One region of the Cellvibrio zantedeschiae genome, then DNA from elsewhere that is predicted to be linked to it. Evidence: predicted binding sites of a transcription regulator. Region 1 holds the regulator's gene; each other region holds the start of a gene.
The links. Region 1 encodes FliA, which starts transcription of late flagellar genes. Its sites were predicted from a motif close to TAAAGTTATNNNNNNNNCGGCCGATANCC; they were not measured.

Region 1 (5,107 bases):
AATTTTTGGTAGGCAAAAATACGGTGGTGAATGCGAGTATCCCAAGACACGCTGCCGCCGCTAAAACCCCTGTTACTCAACCACAAGCAGCTGTTATCAAAGTTGAAACCAAATCCAGTCGCCCACAAGGTCGCAAAGCAGTTGCTGCCCCGGTAGAGACTAAAGTAGACGCTAAAGCCAAATCGATTATGAGTGCCGCTGAACGCTATCCTTTGGTGGATGACGAAGATAAGGTTTCCTTGAATAGCAAATCTGATCGCGCGCCTGCTTACGCTGCTAACCAAGCGAATGAACTGCACGAACTGCAAGCTGAAATCGCGGATATGCGCTTTCTGCTTGAACAACAACTTGATCGCCTAACCGGTACCACAACGCCGGCCGCCAACTCTCCCGTGTTGGGCAGTGTAGGGCGTCGTTTGGAGCGTTTGGGTTTGCCTTCGGCTCTGGTTGGAAATGTATTGAACCGCTGCACAAAAACTAAATCGGTGAGTGATGCCTGGCCAGATGCTTTGGCAAACCTGGCTCATCAATTACCTGTTGCTGGCCGCGATATAGTTGATCAAGGCGGTGTGTTTGCGTTTGTCGGCCCAACCGGCGTTGGCAAAACTACTACCATCGGCAAGCTTGCTGCGCGTTATGTATTGCAGCACGGCGCTGACAAAGTTGCCTTGATTACTACAGATACTTATCGCATTGCAGCGCACGACCAATTGCGTTCACTTGCACGTATTTTGCGAGTGCCTGTGCGCGTAGTGGATGAAAGTAATTCGTTGGAAAGCCTGTTGCGCAGTTTGCGTCACTGTTCATTGATTTTGATTGATACAGCAGGCTTTCGTCATGGGGATCCGCACCTGAAGGCACAATTAAAAGCCTTGGCAGATCAGCCACAAGTGAAGAGTTTGTTAGTTCTTTCCTGCAATAGCCAAGAGCAAATGTTGAAAGCCTCTGTCCACGCTTACGGCGCTGCGCGCTTGCAAGGTTGTGTACTAACCAAGTTAGATGAAACTGCCAGCATGGGTGAAGCCTTAGGGGTGGTTGCGCAAAATCGTTTGCCTGTGGTGTATACAACTGATGGTCAGGATATCCCTAAAAATATTGAAGTAGCGCGTGCGCATCAATTGGTGGCTAAGGCTGTGGCACTTTTGAAAACCAACCCGGCTTCGGCGGTTTCTTAAAACAAATCCCCCTCGGTCCCCCTTTTCCAAAGGGGATGTAAAAGTGCCTTAATGTGTTTGTGGCACTGATCAACCCCCTTTGAAAAGGGGGTCGCCGCAGGCGGGGGGATTTTGCTTTTGAAATTACAAAACCAGTTATAAAAAGTCAGTAACAATCCAAATCAGTATCTATACTCAGTTCACAAATTTAGATTTAGGCCGGTTGTTGGAGTTAATAATCAATGCGCCCAGTACAAGTTATCGCCGTGTCCGGCGGCAAAGGCGGAGTCGGCAAAAGCAATATTTCCGTGAACCTCAGTATCGCCCTGGCGGAAATGCGCCGGCGCGTAGTCCTGTTTGATGCCGACCTCGGGTTGGCGAATGTCGATGTTCTTCTCGGCTTAAAAGCCACTCATACACTCGCTGATGTGCTTGCAGGCACTCATTCATTAATGGATGTTTTGGTTAATGGTCCAGCGGGTATCAAGATTGTTCCAGCTTCGTCCGGCGTGCAGCGCATGGCCGAGTTAAGTGCTGCTGAGCATGCCGGTTTAATCAACGCTTTCAATGAGTTAAGCGATCAAGTTGATGTGCTTATTATAGATACGGCTGCCGGTATTTCAGATACAGTTGTCAGCTTTGTGCGCGCTGCCAATGAGGTTGTTGTAGTCGTTTGCGATGAACCTTCTTCCATTACAGACGCCTACGCGCTCATCAAACTTCTTAACAAAGAGTACAACATGCAACGCTTCCGCGTGATCGCGAATATGACGCGCAATCCGGCGGAAGGCACCAGCATGTTTAACAAACTGAATACCGTGTGCGAACGCTTCCTCGACGTAACCCTGCAGTTCGTTGGCCAGGTTCCCTTCGATGAAGAAGTACGTAACGCCGTACGCAAACAAAAAGCCTTGCTGGAGTTTGCACCTACTTCTAAAGCCGCCGTTGCGATTCGTGGTTTGGCGCAAACCGTGGACAAGTGGCCGTTGCCGAGCGGTCCTAGCGGGCGTCTGGAATTTTTTGTAGAACGTTTACTTCGTGCGGCGAATGACCGCTACTGAGTATGACTTATGGCCGCAGTTGATAGGTTAGCCATGTACGATAAAACGGAGCAAAGCCTTCACAACGCGCGCATTGAAGAGTTTGCGCCCCTCGTGAAGCGCATCGCCTACCACATGATGATGCGTATGCCTGCCAGCGTGCAGGTAGACGATCTTATTCAGGCTGGAATGATTGGCCTGATCGAAGCTGCACAAAAATACGATTCCTCCAAAGGCGCCAGTTTCGAAACCTATGCCGGTATCCGCATTCGCGGTTCCATAGTCGATGAAATGCGCCGTGGCGACTGGGCTCCGCGCTCGGTTCACCGCAATTCCCGCCGTATTGCCCAAGCCATTAAAGCTGTAGAAGCCCGCACGGGTCGCGATGCCCAGGATGCCCAAATTGCTGCCGAGCTTGAGGTGAGCCTGGAGGAATATCACTCCATGCTGCAAGACTCCAACTGCAGTCGTCTTTACAGCTATGAAGAAACCTTCGGCGAAGAAGACAGCAATATAGATGCAAGCGAAACCAGCAGTGCATTCGCCAGTCCTTTTGAAGGTTTGCAGCGCGAAGGCTTAAAGAAAGCGCTCGCCTCCGCTATTAGTCAGTTGCCCGAACGCGAACGCATGGTGCTTGCTCTCTACTATAACGAAGAGCTCAACCTTAAAGAGATTGGGTTGGTGCTGGGGGTGAGCGAATCGCGCGTTAGCCAAATTCATAGCCAGGCTGCCTCGCGGTTGAAATCGCGTTTGGCGGGTTGGCAGTCGCAGGGTTAAAAGCATTACCCCCCAACGGCAACGCAGGAGTAGGTGCCGTGGAGGTTGCTTGTCATGCAAACACTTCGAACAAATAAAGCTCAATAAGTAATTAAAAAAGTTTTTTAACGTCAGAAAACTGGCTAGATCGCCAACACTGGCTAGACTAACAGTAAACGAAATTCCTGTAGGTGTGACGGAGGTTGCTTTGGATAAGAACATGAAAATCTTGATTGTCGATGACTTCTCGACGATGCGGCGGATCATTAAAAATCTGCTGAGAGATTTGGGTTTTTCAAATACCCATGAAGCGGATGACGGCATGACAGCATTGCCCATGCTCAAGAGCGGTGACTTCCAGTTTTTGGTAACAGATTGGAACATGCCTGGCATGACGGGTATTGATTTGCTGCGCGCTGTGCGTGCCGACGAAAAACTCGCCACCTTGCCGGTGCTTATGGTTACTGCAGAAGCCAAGCGCGACCAAATTATTGAGGCAGCACAAGCCGGGGTAAATGGTTACGTCGTAAAACCTTTTACGGCGCAGGCGCTTAAAGAAAAAATTGAAAAAATATTTGAGCGTGTTGGCTAACAAAAAAACGTTTTGCTGCCACAACCTAACAATAAGGCATATCCATGGCATCCGAGATATTAGTCGATCCTAACAACGAATTGTTCATTGCCGAACTCAAAGAATGTGCAAAGCTGTTAACGGAAAAATTGCAAGGCAATCAGTTTGAAGAAGCTTCTGCGCTTATTCAAAGTATTACTGAATCACGTGATCGCCATATTTTTCAAACGGTGGGTAAATTAACTCGCGGTTTGCACAATGCTATTGTGAATTTCAATGTAGATGCTGATCTCAGCAAGCAGCCTCCAAAAATTGAAGGTTCAGATATTCATGACGCATCTAATCGTTTGAATTACGTTATTGAACTTACGCAAAAAGCAGCAGAGAGAACCATGGATATGGTTGACGAAGCTGCACCAATTGCAGCAAATCTTGGTCAGGAAGCCAGCTTGTTGCGAAATGATTGGGCACGCTTAAAACGCCGCGAAATGTCTGCCGATGAATTCCGTGAATTGTACGAGCGTATGGATGGTTTTCTCGGGCAAATGGAAGTAGGCACCGAGCGTTTGAACAAAAGTTTACAAGACATTGTGCTCGAACAAGGCTTTCAGGATTTAACCGGCCAGGTATTAAAGCGTGTTATAGGTTTAATCAAAGACGTTGAAAAAGATTTAGTCGATTTAGTGCGCATGGCTGGTCAGGTTGAAGAAATCACCGGCATCGTCGATAACTTGGATGGCGAGCAAAATATCGATGACTTAATTGAAAAACGTAAGCACGAGGCTGAAGGCCCACAAATTAATAAAGAACGTGAGAACGTAGTTTCCGGTCAGGATGAAGTTGATGACCTTTTATCCAGTCTCGGTTTCTAGAGCCAAATGTTTTTGGGGAATAGCTGAATGAGTTTTGGTGATGACGAGGATATTCTTCAGGACTTTTTAGTTGAAGCAGGCGAAATTTTAGAGCGCCTCTCGCAACAACTAGTTGATCTTGAACAGCGTCCTGATGATAAAAATTTATTAAACGCGATTTTTCGTGGATTTCACACTGTAAAAGGTGGGGCTGGCTTTTTGTCGCTCACACCTATGGTGGAATGCTGTCATCTCACTGAAAACCTTTTCGATATTTTGCGCAACGGTAAACGCGAAGTTACCTCTGAATTAATGGATGTGGTGCTCCAGGCACTCGATAGTGTTAAAGACCAATTTGATATTGTAACTGCACGCGGTGAGTTACCGCCTGTTGATCCGCATTTAATCCATGCGCTGGAACGTTTGGTTTCCTGCGAAGATTTAAATGAACCTGCAGCGGAAGTAGAAGTTGCTGCTCCGCAAGAAGTTTACGTAGAAGCCCCAGCTGTTGTTAGCACTGCTCAGGGTGATATTACTGACGACGAATTTGAAAAGTTATTAGACGCAATAAATCAAACGCCTTCAACAACGCCACCTGTTCAAGCTGCCGCACCCGCTCCTGTAGCAGATGCAAGCAGTGATGAAATTACTGAAGACGAATTTGATGCGTTACTCGATCAACTTCATGGCAAAGGAAAAGCACCCAACGCAAAAGTTGCGGCTGCTCCAACTCCT
Region 2 (5,107 bases), on a different contig from region 1:
ATCTCACTTTCCCTTCTATATTTCTAATAGAAATTCTCTCAACGCCTGGCGGCGCGACCAGCTTTATTAACATGGTTATATTTATAACACCTTGGTAATAAAAACACCTCTCCGATATGGTCATTGATACTATAACCGCGGGTGGGTGTCAACGGTAGAACACTGCAATTCTAGCTGGTTTTTTAAAAATAGCGACCAAAATATCTTACGTAAAATATTCAATTTCAAATGTAATTATTTTTTTGCCAGCAAAATAATCAATTTGAATTTAGGCGCCATATGGGCAGTATTGGGTGGAATCAATGAAAAAAGAGCACCCAAATTGGGTGCTCTAAATGCCCGGAGGCTCTCCATTACATAACAGTTGCCTGAATACAAAAATGAGGTATCAGAACACCTGATGCACTTGCATACTAAAATTGAAAATTTTTATTGTCAATATGACTATAACAAAATAATAAAAATACTTTTACTTGTGGTGGTAAGTAAGTTTTATCATATAAATAGATGTGCGGCAGATTGTGGTTTTTTAGTTTTCGGAGAGTGGTGAAAACTTTGCGTCATCTTGGGAATTATTTTTTATATTTAATTGTTTTTTTTAAAATAAAAAAATTGAGCTGCGAGTAGTTAGCCATAAGTGAATTTTTAATGTTCATATCGTGAACGTAGGTAGCTAGGAACTTTCCGAAAAATTATTTGCGTTTCCACGAGAAGAAAAAAGCTTTGTGTTTATTTTTTGAGTGCATTTGATTCGGCTATAAATATCAAGTGAGACTTAACAGTGTTTTGAATTCCTCCCTATAGCGGCGAGAGAGTGTAAGAATTTCTTTGTTGCGTAAAGTTACTTGATAGTCGCCAGTATCCAGCGGTTGTATTTCCTGAATTTGTTCGAGATTGACGATGGTGGAGCGATGTATGCGTGTGAAATTAGATGGCAATAATTTTTCTAATTTATCCATAGTAATGCGCATAGGGTAGACACTATTTTTAATATGCAAATTAGCATAATTGCCCGATGCCTCAATCCATTCTATGTCTGCTGTTTGAATTAAAAACTCGCGCCCGAGTTTTTTTATTAACAAGCGTTCTGGTGGTGATTCAGACGTTGCGTCTTCATTTTCTTCATCCTTGGCTAAATAACTGGCTTCACCTTGTAGGCGTCGCACAATAAGTCTGTATCCAAACACGACTAATGCCACCGTCAAATAGGTTTGCGCGTCCTTTCGGTATTCATATAAAGACTCAATCAATAGATTTCCAAATTCATAATCTTGATTCATCGCGGAATAGGTGAGATTACGAATCGCCACCATGCCCGCTACGTGGATGGCCGAAAAAGGAATGGTCGCCAATAGGTGGCATGCCAGCCGAGTTTTTAAACCCAGCTTCTCCAGCCAGCGATCATTCACGAATATTCCCAGTGGAATGAGTAGCAAAATCATAAGCGCGCTGGATATTTCCCAGCAGAAGGGTTTCCACGTTGGGACCACATGTCCGGCTCGTTGGTATTCCATGAGTTTGGTAGTGGCTAACACAGCAACGTTGATGCTGAACCACCCAACCAAAAGCGCGCTTGCCCAGAGTCGTTGATGCTTTAAAAAATGTTGAATCTGCTGGTTGGACATCTTGCTCATTCGGTGCTCGGGTGGAAAGGGCGTGAGTGTGTGCGTTGCAGTATAAACCGCAATAGAGTTGGTCACACCTGGCTTCCGTTCGTCACATCTTCACGTAGAACAATCACTTAGCATCAATACACAAGTCGGGCGTCCCTTAGGATGGCGTTTATACAACGCAAACTTAAGAGGCGCATATGACCCAGGCAGTTAATCTTCCCTTGCACGAAATTACCCGGAAACGTTTGATCGAGTTGGATTGGTTGCGTGTGATGGTTTTTGGGCTATTGATTTTTTACCACGTCGGTATGCTTTATGTCGAAGGTTGGGGTTGGCATTACAAAAGTACTTACACCAGTAAATTCCTTACCAATATTATGTTGTGGTCGAACCAGTGGCGGATGTCTTTGCTATTTATGATTAGTGGCGCGGCTGTGTCATTTCTATTGGCAAGCCAGTCGTGGTGGCAGTTTATTGTTAAGCGTGTGCCGATTCTGCTCTTGCCCTTGTTATTCGGGATGCTGGTAGTTGTGGTTCCGCAAGTGTACGTGGAGGCGAACAGCAAAGGCATCATCAATTGCCCCAACTACTGGCATTTTTGGTATGCATACCTCGATCAAAACAGCCCCGAGTTTGCTGACCATAAAACCCTGGGTTCTATGCATTTAACCTGGAATCATCTTTGGTTTTTGCTTTATTTATTAGCTTACAGTCTGATTGTGTGGGCAGCTTACCCTTTGCTGATGTCGTCTCGGCTAATGCCTCTAAGGAATGCGTTTGCGAAACAAACGCCAATGTCTGTAGTGATTGTTCTTCCAATAATGATTTCCTATTTTCTAGGGTTGTGGCTAGACGAAAAAAATCCTGTTACGCATAACTTTGTACAGGATTGGTTTAATCACGCACGTTCATTGCTGGTGTTTTTGATTGGTTTTGTGTTGGTGAGAATGCCTCTGGTTTGGAATCGCTTTGCTGGTTTGCGCTGGCATTTCCTTGTTACAGCAGCAATCACCTTCAGCTATATCCTGTTTTCCTTTAATGGAGGCTCTTTGGGTGATGGTGGTATTGCCAAGAGCATCAACCGATTGTTCTGGACCGCCAACGGGTGGTTTTGGATGCTTACGCTTATCGCGTGGGCGCAGCATTGTTTTCATAACAGCAATCCGATACTGCGTTATTTGAATCGCGGCGTTTACTGCTTTTATATCGTCCATCAAACCTTAATTATTGCGATTGCCTATTTTCTGGTGCCGAAAACTCTCGGAGGTTTTTGGGAGCCAATGCTTATTATCTTGATGGTCATCAGCGGTTGTATATTGATGTTTGAGATCATTAAACGCCTGCCGGTATTGCCAATATTTTTTGGGATACAAAAGGGGCGTTAACTTTGGGCGCTAGCATGATTGGTGTTTTGGTTATAAATAAACGTTAAAAGTGACACTAAAAAGTCTTTTAGTTTTCAGTGTTCTGGCCGATGTCGAAGATAGCGGGGCTTCACTTTAATACTTCTCATTGGCCAGGTGCTTTATGACTCTATCTTCAATCAACTCCGGCGCATTTCCTTCGTCTTCATTATTAAGCAGGCAGGATCAAGCTCGCGCTCAATCCAAATCCTCAGTAATCAAGGAAGCTCCGCCAATTGAGGAAAAACGTCAATCTGCCCTCAAGTTAGTAACCCGCACGCTCAGTCAGGCCTATGAAAAAATTGCTGGTAAAGACGCTGTCGCCACGACAGCCTACAGCGATCAAGAGCCGATGACGGCCACGAAAGCAGCCGGTACTATTTTGGGTTTTATAGAGCGCCGTCTAGCAATGGATGTTGCTGAAGGCGCAACTCAGGAACAATTACAATCGCGTTTAGAGGCGGGGCTAGAGGGCTTTAAGAAAGGCTTTGCCGAAGCGGAAGAAAAGTTAAAAGCCTTGAGCATGTTTTATCCAGAAGTGGAGGCAGACCTTAAAGATACCTATTCGCAAGTTTTATCCGGTATAGACGCGTTAAAAGAAAAACTTGTTTCGGGCGTTAAAACTGATGCTTCAGTACCAAAAGAATCACTTCCAAATGTAGCTACGCCAGCTTCTATTAATAATATTGCGATACAACAAGGTCTTTATGAGTATGCGGAGGCGCGCGATTTCAAATTCGAATTAATCACCAAAGAGGGTGATAGAGTGAGCATTCGCGCATCATCCAGCCTGGGAGTGAGTGTTGCAACTGCACAAGATAAAAATGGTGTCGAGGTTAATGCCAGTAAAAGTTCTGCAAGTAATTTTGAGCTTTCAATTGAAGGTGATTTGAATGAAAGCGAATTGAATGCGATTAACGATTTGCTCGGGCGCGTGGATAAGTTGGCCGGGCAATTTTACTCAGGTAATTTGGATGATGTTTTTGATAAAGCGGTAAATCTTGGCTACGACGATCAACAAATTGCAAGCTACGCGTTGAATTTATCGCAAGTACAAATTCAACAGGTTGCTGAGAGCTATAGCGCGTTTTCACCGGAAGGCGAACAAGTTCCGAGTTTGGCAAACCAATTGGCGCCAGTGGGGGACTTTATTAAAGATGTATTGTCTACTTTAAATGTAGCGGGCGAGTTTGCTAATCCGCATCAATTGTTGTTGGATTTAACCAGAAAAATGGCTGATCAGGCAGCTTTAAAAAATGAAGAGCCTAGTGCTTTATCGCAATTCCTGGAACGAATCCTAGCATTAAACGTTCCGCAAAAAACAGAAGCAGTTTCTGCTTCTTGATCCGGTCTTCATCTATCTGCTAAAAGCTCTTTGTAAGTGAAGAGCTTTTAAATCAATCGCTCATGCGTACCTGTTTTTTTTGTTTTATGTTTGGTTGCAGAATATAAGCTCGTCTTGCGCAAGTGTGCGCAATACGGACAAGACTCTTGGTAGCAGTATTTCTTTAGTGTGATTATCAAGCTCTTCCGCCAGGAGCTGGAATATTTGCGAATAGTTGATTTTTTCATGCGCTTGTAGCAATTGAATAATGCGTAGGCTTAAACCGTCCGTCTCTAAAATTTCCAAATCATCATTTCGTTTTCTATGTACCAATAAATAAGTTGGTTGCGCGGTTTGCTCTATGGGCAAATAATCTTTGTCAATAATGTGCACGGGGTAGGAATAAGTCAATCCAACAACAAACGGTGACGCATTCCAAAGCGAGCTTTCTGCAGGCTCTGGGATGCATGTTGTTTCCGGCAAACTTAAATCAGCAATATCTATGGCTAATTGAATCCATTCAAAATGCATAAGTTCAATAATGAATGGGTAATCTGTTGGCTGCAATTTTCGAGTGTTGACGAAATATGCTAGAAACTCTTGGCAAATCTCCAAAAAATAAGGCGTGTGCGAAGGATGGATTTTAATGAATTCACGTATCATTGCCTCCCATTCGCTTTCAGGAATAATGCTTTTCGTTGTTTGGAACACGTCTGAAATACATTGACTTATATTTTTATAAATCAGATCGCGATAAATTTCTTCTT
Region 3 (5,107 bases), 830 kb from region 1:
ACGTTTTTCCTTGGCGTTTTTTTCTTTTAACCAAGCGTCAGATATGCGCTTTAAGTTTGGCAAAATAGTGTCGACTTGATTTGCATAAACTATTTCAAAGGTGAATCCTTCGCGTTGATATTTATTAATTGCACTGCGGAAGTTTTGGCGTTTTTTACCTTCCAAGCCAAAAGAATCGAGAGGGATTAGTGCCTGTTGACCTAGTTTTATAAGGCTTAAACCCAAATCCAGGTAGAGCGGTATCTGGTGAATCCCAATCTCATAAAATGCTACTTGCGCAGCAACTTTGTCGGCTGACTCACGAAAGCGCCAAACAAGTTCTTCAAATTCATTTGGGTCGCCCACGGGGTCGCCCATGGCGATCCAGAATTTATTGGTCACGCCAAACATCAAAAAGCTTTTTTGTGTTTTACTCCACAAAATATATTTATCGCCGGTCAGAACAAGGTGATGATCAGTGGTGTTGGAGTCATGAACAATTTTTGTGGCTATGTCCAACTCTTCTTTAGTAGGTAATGTTAAGTTAGTAGTGGTTTTGCTCATCAAGCGATAAATCAATACCCCGCCGCATACCACCGAAATAACAAACAGCGAACGTAAGAAACGCGAGGCGTCACCGGCTCTATCTAATGAAAATTGCCACCAGAGATCATTGGAATAAGCTACATCTTTGTAGGAGAAAAATCCTAACCACGTAGATAAACCTACGATAGCGGCACCTACCAAAAATTGCGAAAAGGGAATCTCCAATCTTATGAGGGCCGATTTACGGTAAAAATGTTTTCGTGCGGGAATGAAGGTGACTAACATCAAACCTAAAACCGAGGCTTCTTCAAAATCCCAGCCTTTAGCCAGTGATGCAACTATCCCGATACAAAGCAAAATAATGGTTGCGTAATAAGCTGAGTCAAGCTTGATACTCACGGCACGTGAGAGAAATATCATGCCTAAGCCTACCAAGCTGTTTACCAAATGCGAAAATTCAATCAGTGGCAGTGGGATAAAAAATTGCAACCAGTCCAAACGCTCCTGTATTCCCGGTGTGGCGCCTGACGCTAATAAAATACAACCGCCAATCAGCAAGAGCACTGAGAATATTTTTGGTGTGGCTATGTAAATGAGTTTAAATATGTAATGCAGTTTTAAGGTGTAAACAAAGCGATGGCTTTTAGTTTCATAAGCGGCAATTAGTACACCCGCAAAAATTAAGGGCACTATGTAATAAACAATTCGGTAAATAATCAACGCCGATAAAAGTTGTTCTGGTGGAAAGCGGCTGCCTGCCAAAAACATAAAGCTACTTTCAAATACACCTATGCCGCCCGGTACCTGGCTAATCAAACCAAATAACTGCGCTACCACGTAATAAATTAAAAATTCACTGAAGCTGATGTCGGTAAAATTCAACAAGGGAATGTAAAGCACTATGGCAGCAATACTAAGATCAATAGCGCCGACTGCAATTTGTTGGAACGCTAAAGCTGGCGTTGGTGGCGAAATGCTAAATTTGCCAATAGTGAATTGATTTTTGCTGAAGAAGGAAAGCGCTATCCACCCCGCGATAAAAACCATACCTATGATTAATAATAAATTAACGGTATTTTTAGCTACGGCTGATTCGATGGGAATCGAATTAAATTCAACCAGATAAGCAATAATCAATAAGGTAAAAGCGCTTAAAAAGTAACTCAAGGTGCCAAAAACAGTAATTTTTGCAATAGCGCTATTACTCAATCCCCATTCACTGTAAAACCGGTAACGAATTGCACCACCAGTAATGGGTGATGCGCCCACGTTGTGGCTAATAGCATTGCTTAAAAAAGACCCTAACAAAATAAATCGATAATTAAGCTTCTCTGTTGTATAACGAATTGCAATCCACTCACATAAACTCAAGGTAACGTAGCCAAAAATACTCATAAAAAACATGGCTTCGAGTGTTTGGAATGGGGTAGCGAAAAGATCCACCCAAAGGTTGCTCCAACCGTAGTTTGCAATTTGGTGATGTACGCCATAAGCGGCAAGACCAAATAAAACCAAACTGATAAGTGGGGTTAGTTTTTTGAGCGTGTGTGTGTTTAATGGCATGTGCAATCTGGTCGAGTGATTGATGAGGATTGGCGGGCGAATCATACCATCTTGATGCCATTAATATGGCTTAACGCACGGGGATTCCCTAAGAATTTATCGAAATCGATATAAGTAAAATCAAAAGTGGTGCGGTCTGTGCATTTGTCTTGGTAAAGCTTGATGCTGCGCTAAATGGCGGCAAAATAGTCTAAAAAGTGGTGATTGCAGGCAGATACTGACCGCTCAAGTAGATATGGATCGGCAAGTTATTACCGTTTGGTATCCGGTTCGCGCTATTTAAAATTTACACTTTTGGGCGTTATCTAGGCTAAAGTTTATTCAAGAATTGCCGCTAACCTGATAGCGAAATTGTTTTAAGGTGACTACCTATGGCTACATCCGGCGTTTCATCGACATCGTCCACACCGACGAATACTGGTGCAACCATCATCAGTTCTCTGGGTTCAGGCTCAGGTATTGATACGGCTTCGCTTGTTGATAAGCTGGTAGACGTGAACAAGTTGCCTGAAACCAACAGGCTCAACACCAAGCAAACCCTACTTCAAACTCAAATTTCAGACTTTGGCCTTTTGCGTTCTGCCTTTTCCAAATTGGAAACTGCGGCAGGTGCCTTGGGCAATGCAGATACTTTTAACGCAAAATCTACCTCTGTACCTAATACAACTTTGCTCGGTATTACTAAGTTAGATGCCAAAGCATCCGTTGGTGAATACAGCATCAATGTTGACCAAATTGCCCAGGCACAATCCGTAAGCTCAGGTAACTTTAGCTCCCAGACAGCGACTATAGGCAAGGGCACCCTGGCGATTCGGTTTGGCAGCTGGAATAACGCCGTTGATACTTTTACCGTGGATAGTACTAAAAATGGTGGCACTATCACGATTGATGACAGTAACAACTCTTTGGTTGGTTTGCGCGACACTATTAACAAATCTAATCTGGGCGTTAAAGCCAGCATTGTCGCTGAAGGTTCCAATTTCAAACTTTTGGTAACCGGTCCCTCAGGCGCGAGCAACGAAGTTGAAATCACTGCTACTGAAACTCCCGGTGCTTTAGGGCTGGCGAGTTTTAACTTTAACCAAACCACGCGCAGCCTTACCCAGCAACAAGAAGGTAAAGACGCTTTGTTGCGTGTAAATGGCATGAGTTTGAGCCGCTCCAACAACCACATAACTGACGTGATAGATGGTTTGGAATTCGATTTATTTAATAAATCCACAACTGAAACAGTCAATATCGGCGTGACTGCCGATAAAACTATTGCCGAAAAAGCGATTCGCGATTTTGTTTCTGCATATAACACTTTCCTTGCAGATAGCGGAAAGTTAATTGGTTTTGATAAAGAGAAGAATGAATACGGCAGTTTGCGCCAGGACCCTATGGCCAAAAATTTGGTACAACAAGTTCGCAGTCAGTTGAACGCTGCAGTTGGTGGTTTGGGTGGCAGTTTTAACACATTTGCCAGTCTTGGTATTCGCACAGAGTTAGACGGCACCTTAAAGATTGATGATTCAACTGCAACAACCAGTTTTCGTTCGGCTATGGATAAAAACTTTGAGTCTGTACGCGATTTGTTTGTGCCTAAAACTTCTTCAGACAATGCTCAAATCAGCGTCACCAAATATACAGATAAAAGTGTCCCCGGCTCTTACAATGTGGTAATTACTGCTCAGCCATCCAAAGGTCAATTAACAGCGGGCGCAATGGTTTCAACTTTCCCATTGGACACAACGGGTAAAACCTATTCATTTACCGCTGCACTAGATGGTATCGCAGCATCCTCAATTACATTGCCAACAAAAACCTACGCAACCGGTGCCGAGCTGGCTGCAGATTTACAATCACGTATTAATGCCGATGCCGCTATTTCTGCTGCCAAAGCGGTGGTGAGTGTAGTGTTCAATACCACCACGCAAAAACTGGAATTTACCTCTGCGTCTTATGGCTCAAGCAGTAAATTTGCGATTACCGCTGCAAGTGCTGATATGGCAGATATGGGAATTAGTGTTGCCACCGGCACTTCAGGTACTGATGTAGCAGGTACTGTTGACGGTGTAGCCGCGTTCGGTTACGGAAATGTTCTCTTGCCGGCTTTGGGTAGTAAGGCAGAAGGTTTGAACATGCAAATAAACGCTGGTGCAACTAGTGGGAAAATTACTTTCTCGCGTGGTTTTGCCACTACCTTTACTGGCTTAATTGATAATTTCCTGAAAACCAATGGCCTGATTAAAACCCGTGAAACCAGCCTCACTAAAGATGTTGATAAAGTAAAAACTGATTTAACAGCTGTTGATCGCCGCAGCAAATCTTACCGCGCTAGATTGCAATCGCAATTTAGTGCGATGGAAAGCATTGTGCGTAGCCTTAAATCAACGGGTACCTTCCTCACTGGTGCTTTCAAAGCGCTAAGTGCTTCGTCTAACGATAGCTAATCATCTATTTTTATGTTCCTGCAATAAATTCGTTTGTTTATTGCAGTCCATTTTCCTTTGCCTAAAAAACGCTAAACCGCAAAGCTCTAACCTCGAGTCCTGAGTTTGTTGCGCTAAGCTGTCGGATTAATCAACCTAACAGCATTTCTATAAAAATCCGTTTGGCATATGATTTGCTGACTATAATCTATAAAGAATTTAAGTCTGGATTTCCTATGGCAAAAACGATTGCTCTCATTCCCGCTCGCGGTGGGTCAAAAGGCATTCCGCAAAAAAATATCGCTAATCTTGCGGGAAAACCCTTGTTGTCGCACACAATCCATGCGGCTCAAGCTGCGCAAATATTCGATGAGATTTATGTGTCTTCCGATGATGCTCAGATTTTAACCGTTGCGGAAAACAACGGAGCGGCAATAATTCGCCGTCATCCAGATTTGGCGCAAGATCGTTCGCCTACTAATCCGGTTATTCAGGAATGTATTGAAAAACAAGGGTTGCTTGGTGAGGATATTATTGTGTTGTTGCAACCAACATCACCGCTGCGCACTGCGCAAGATATAAAGGCGTCACTAAAGTTGTACCTT

Region 2: the regulator FliA is predicted to act here: its motif matches at 3,065-3,093, upstream of IE104_RS11120 (DUF5610 domain-containing protein).
Region 3: the regulator FliA is predicted to act here: its motif matches at 2,400-2,428, upstream of fliD (flagellar filament capping protein FliD).

What each region holds. Positions count from the first base shown of each region.
Region 1 is NZ_BMYZ01000001.1:1,069,071-1,074,177, forward strand. Features, by position in the region: gene flhF (flagellar biosynthesis GTPase FlhF) at 1-1,175, shown strand, start outside; gene IE104_RS04730 (MinD/ParA family protein) at 1,397-2,215, shown strand; gene IE104_RS04735 (RNA polymerase sigma factor FliA) at 2,249-2,971, shown strand; gene cheY (chemotaxis response regulator CheY) at 3,159-3,542, shown strand; gene IE104_RS04745 (protein phosphatase CheZ) at 3,587-4,393, shown strand; gene IE104_RS04750 (chemotaxis protein CheA) at 4,421-5,107, shown strand, end outside.
Region 2 is NZ_BMYZ01000002.1:67,759-72,865, forward strand. Features, by position in the region: gene IE104_RS11110 (LytR/AlgR family response regulator transcription factor) at 765-1,634, opposite strand; gene IE104_RS11115 (acyltransferase family protein) at 1,811-2,998, shown strand; gene IE104_RS11120 (DUF5610 domain-containing protein) at 3,141-4,361, shown strand; gene IE104_RS11125 (HvfC family RiPP maturation protein) at 4,446-5,107, opposite strand, start outside.
Region 3 is NZ_BMYZ01000001.1:1,898,192-1,903,298, reverse strand. Features, by position in the region: gene mprF (bifunctional lysylphosphatidylglycerol flippase/synthetase MprF) at 1-2,088, opposite strand, end outside; gene fliD (flagellar filament capping protein FliD) at 2,460-4,523, shown strand; gene IE104_RS08450 (acylneuraminate cytidylyltransferase family protein) at 4,739-5,107, shown strand, end outside.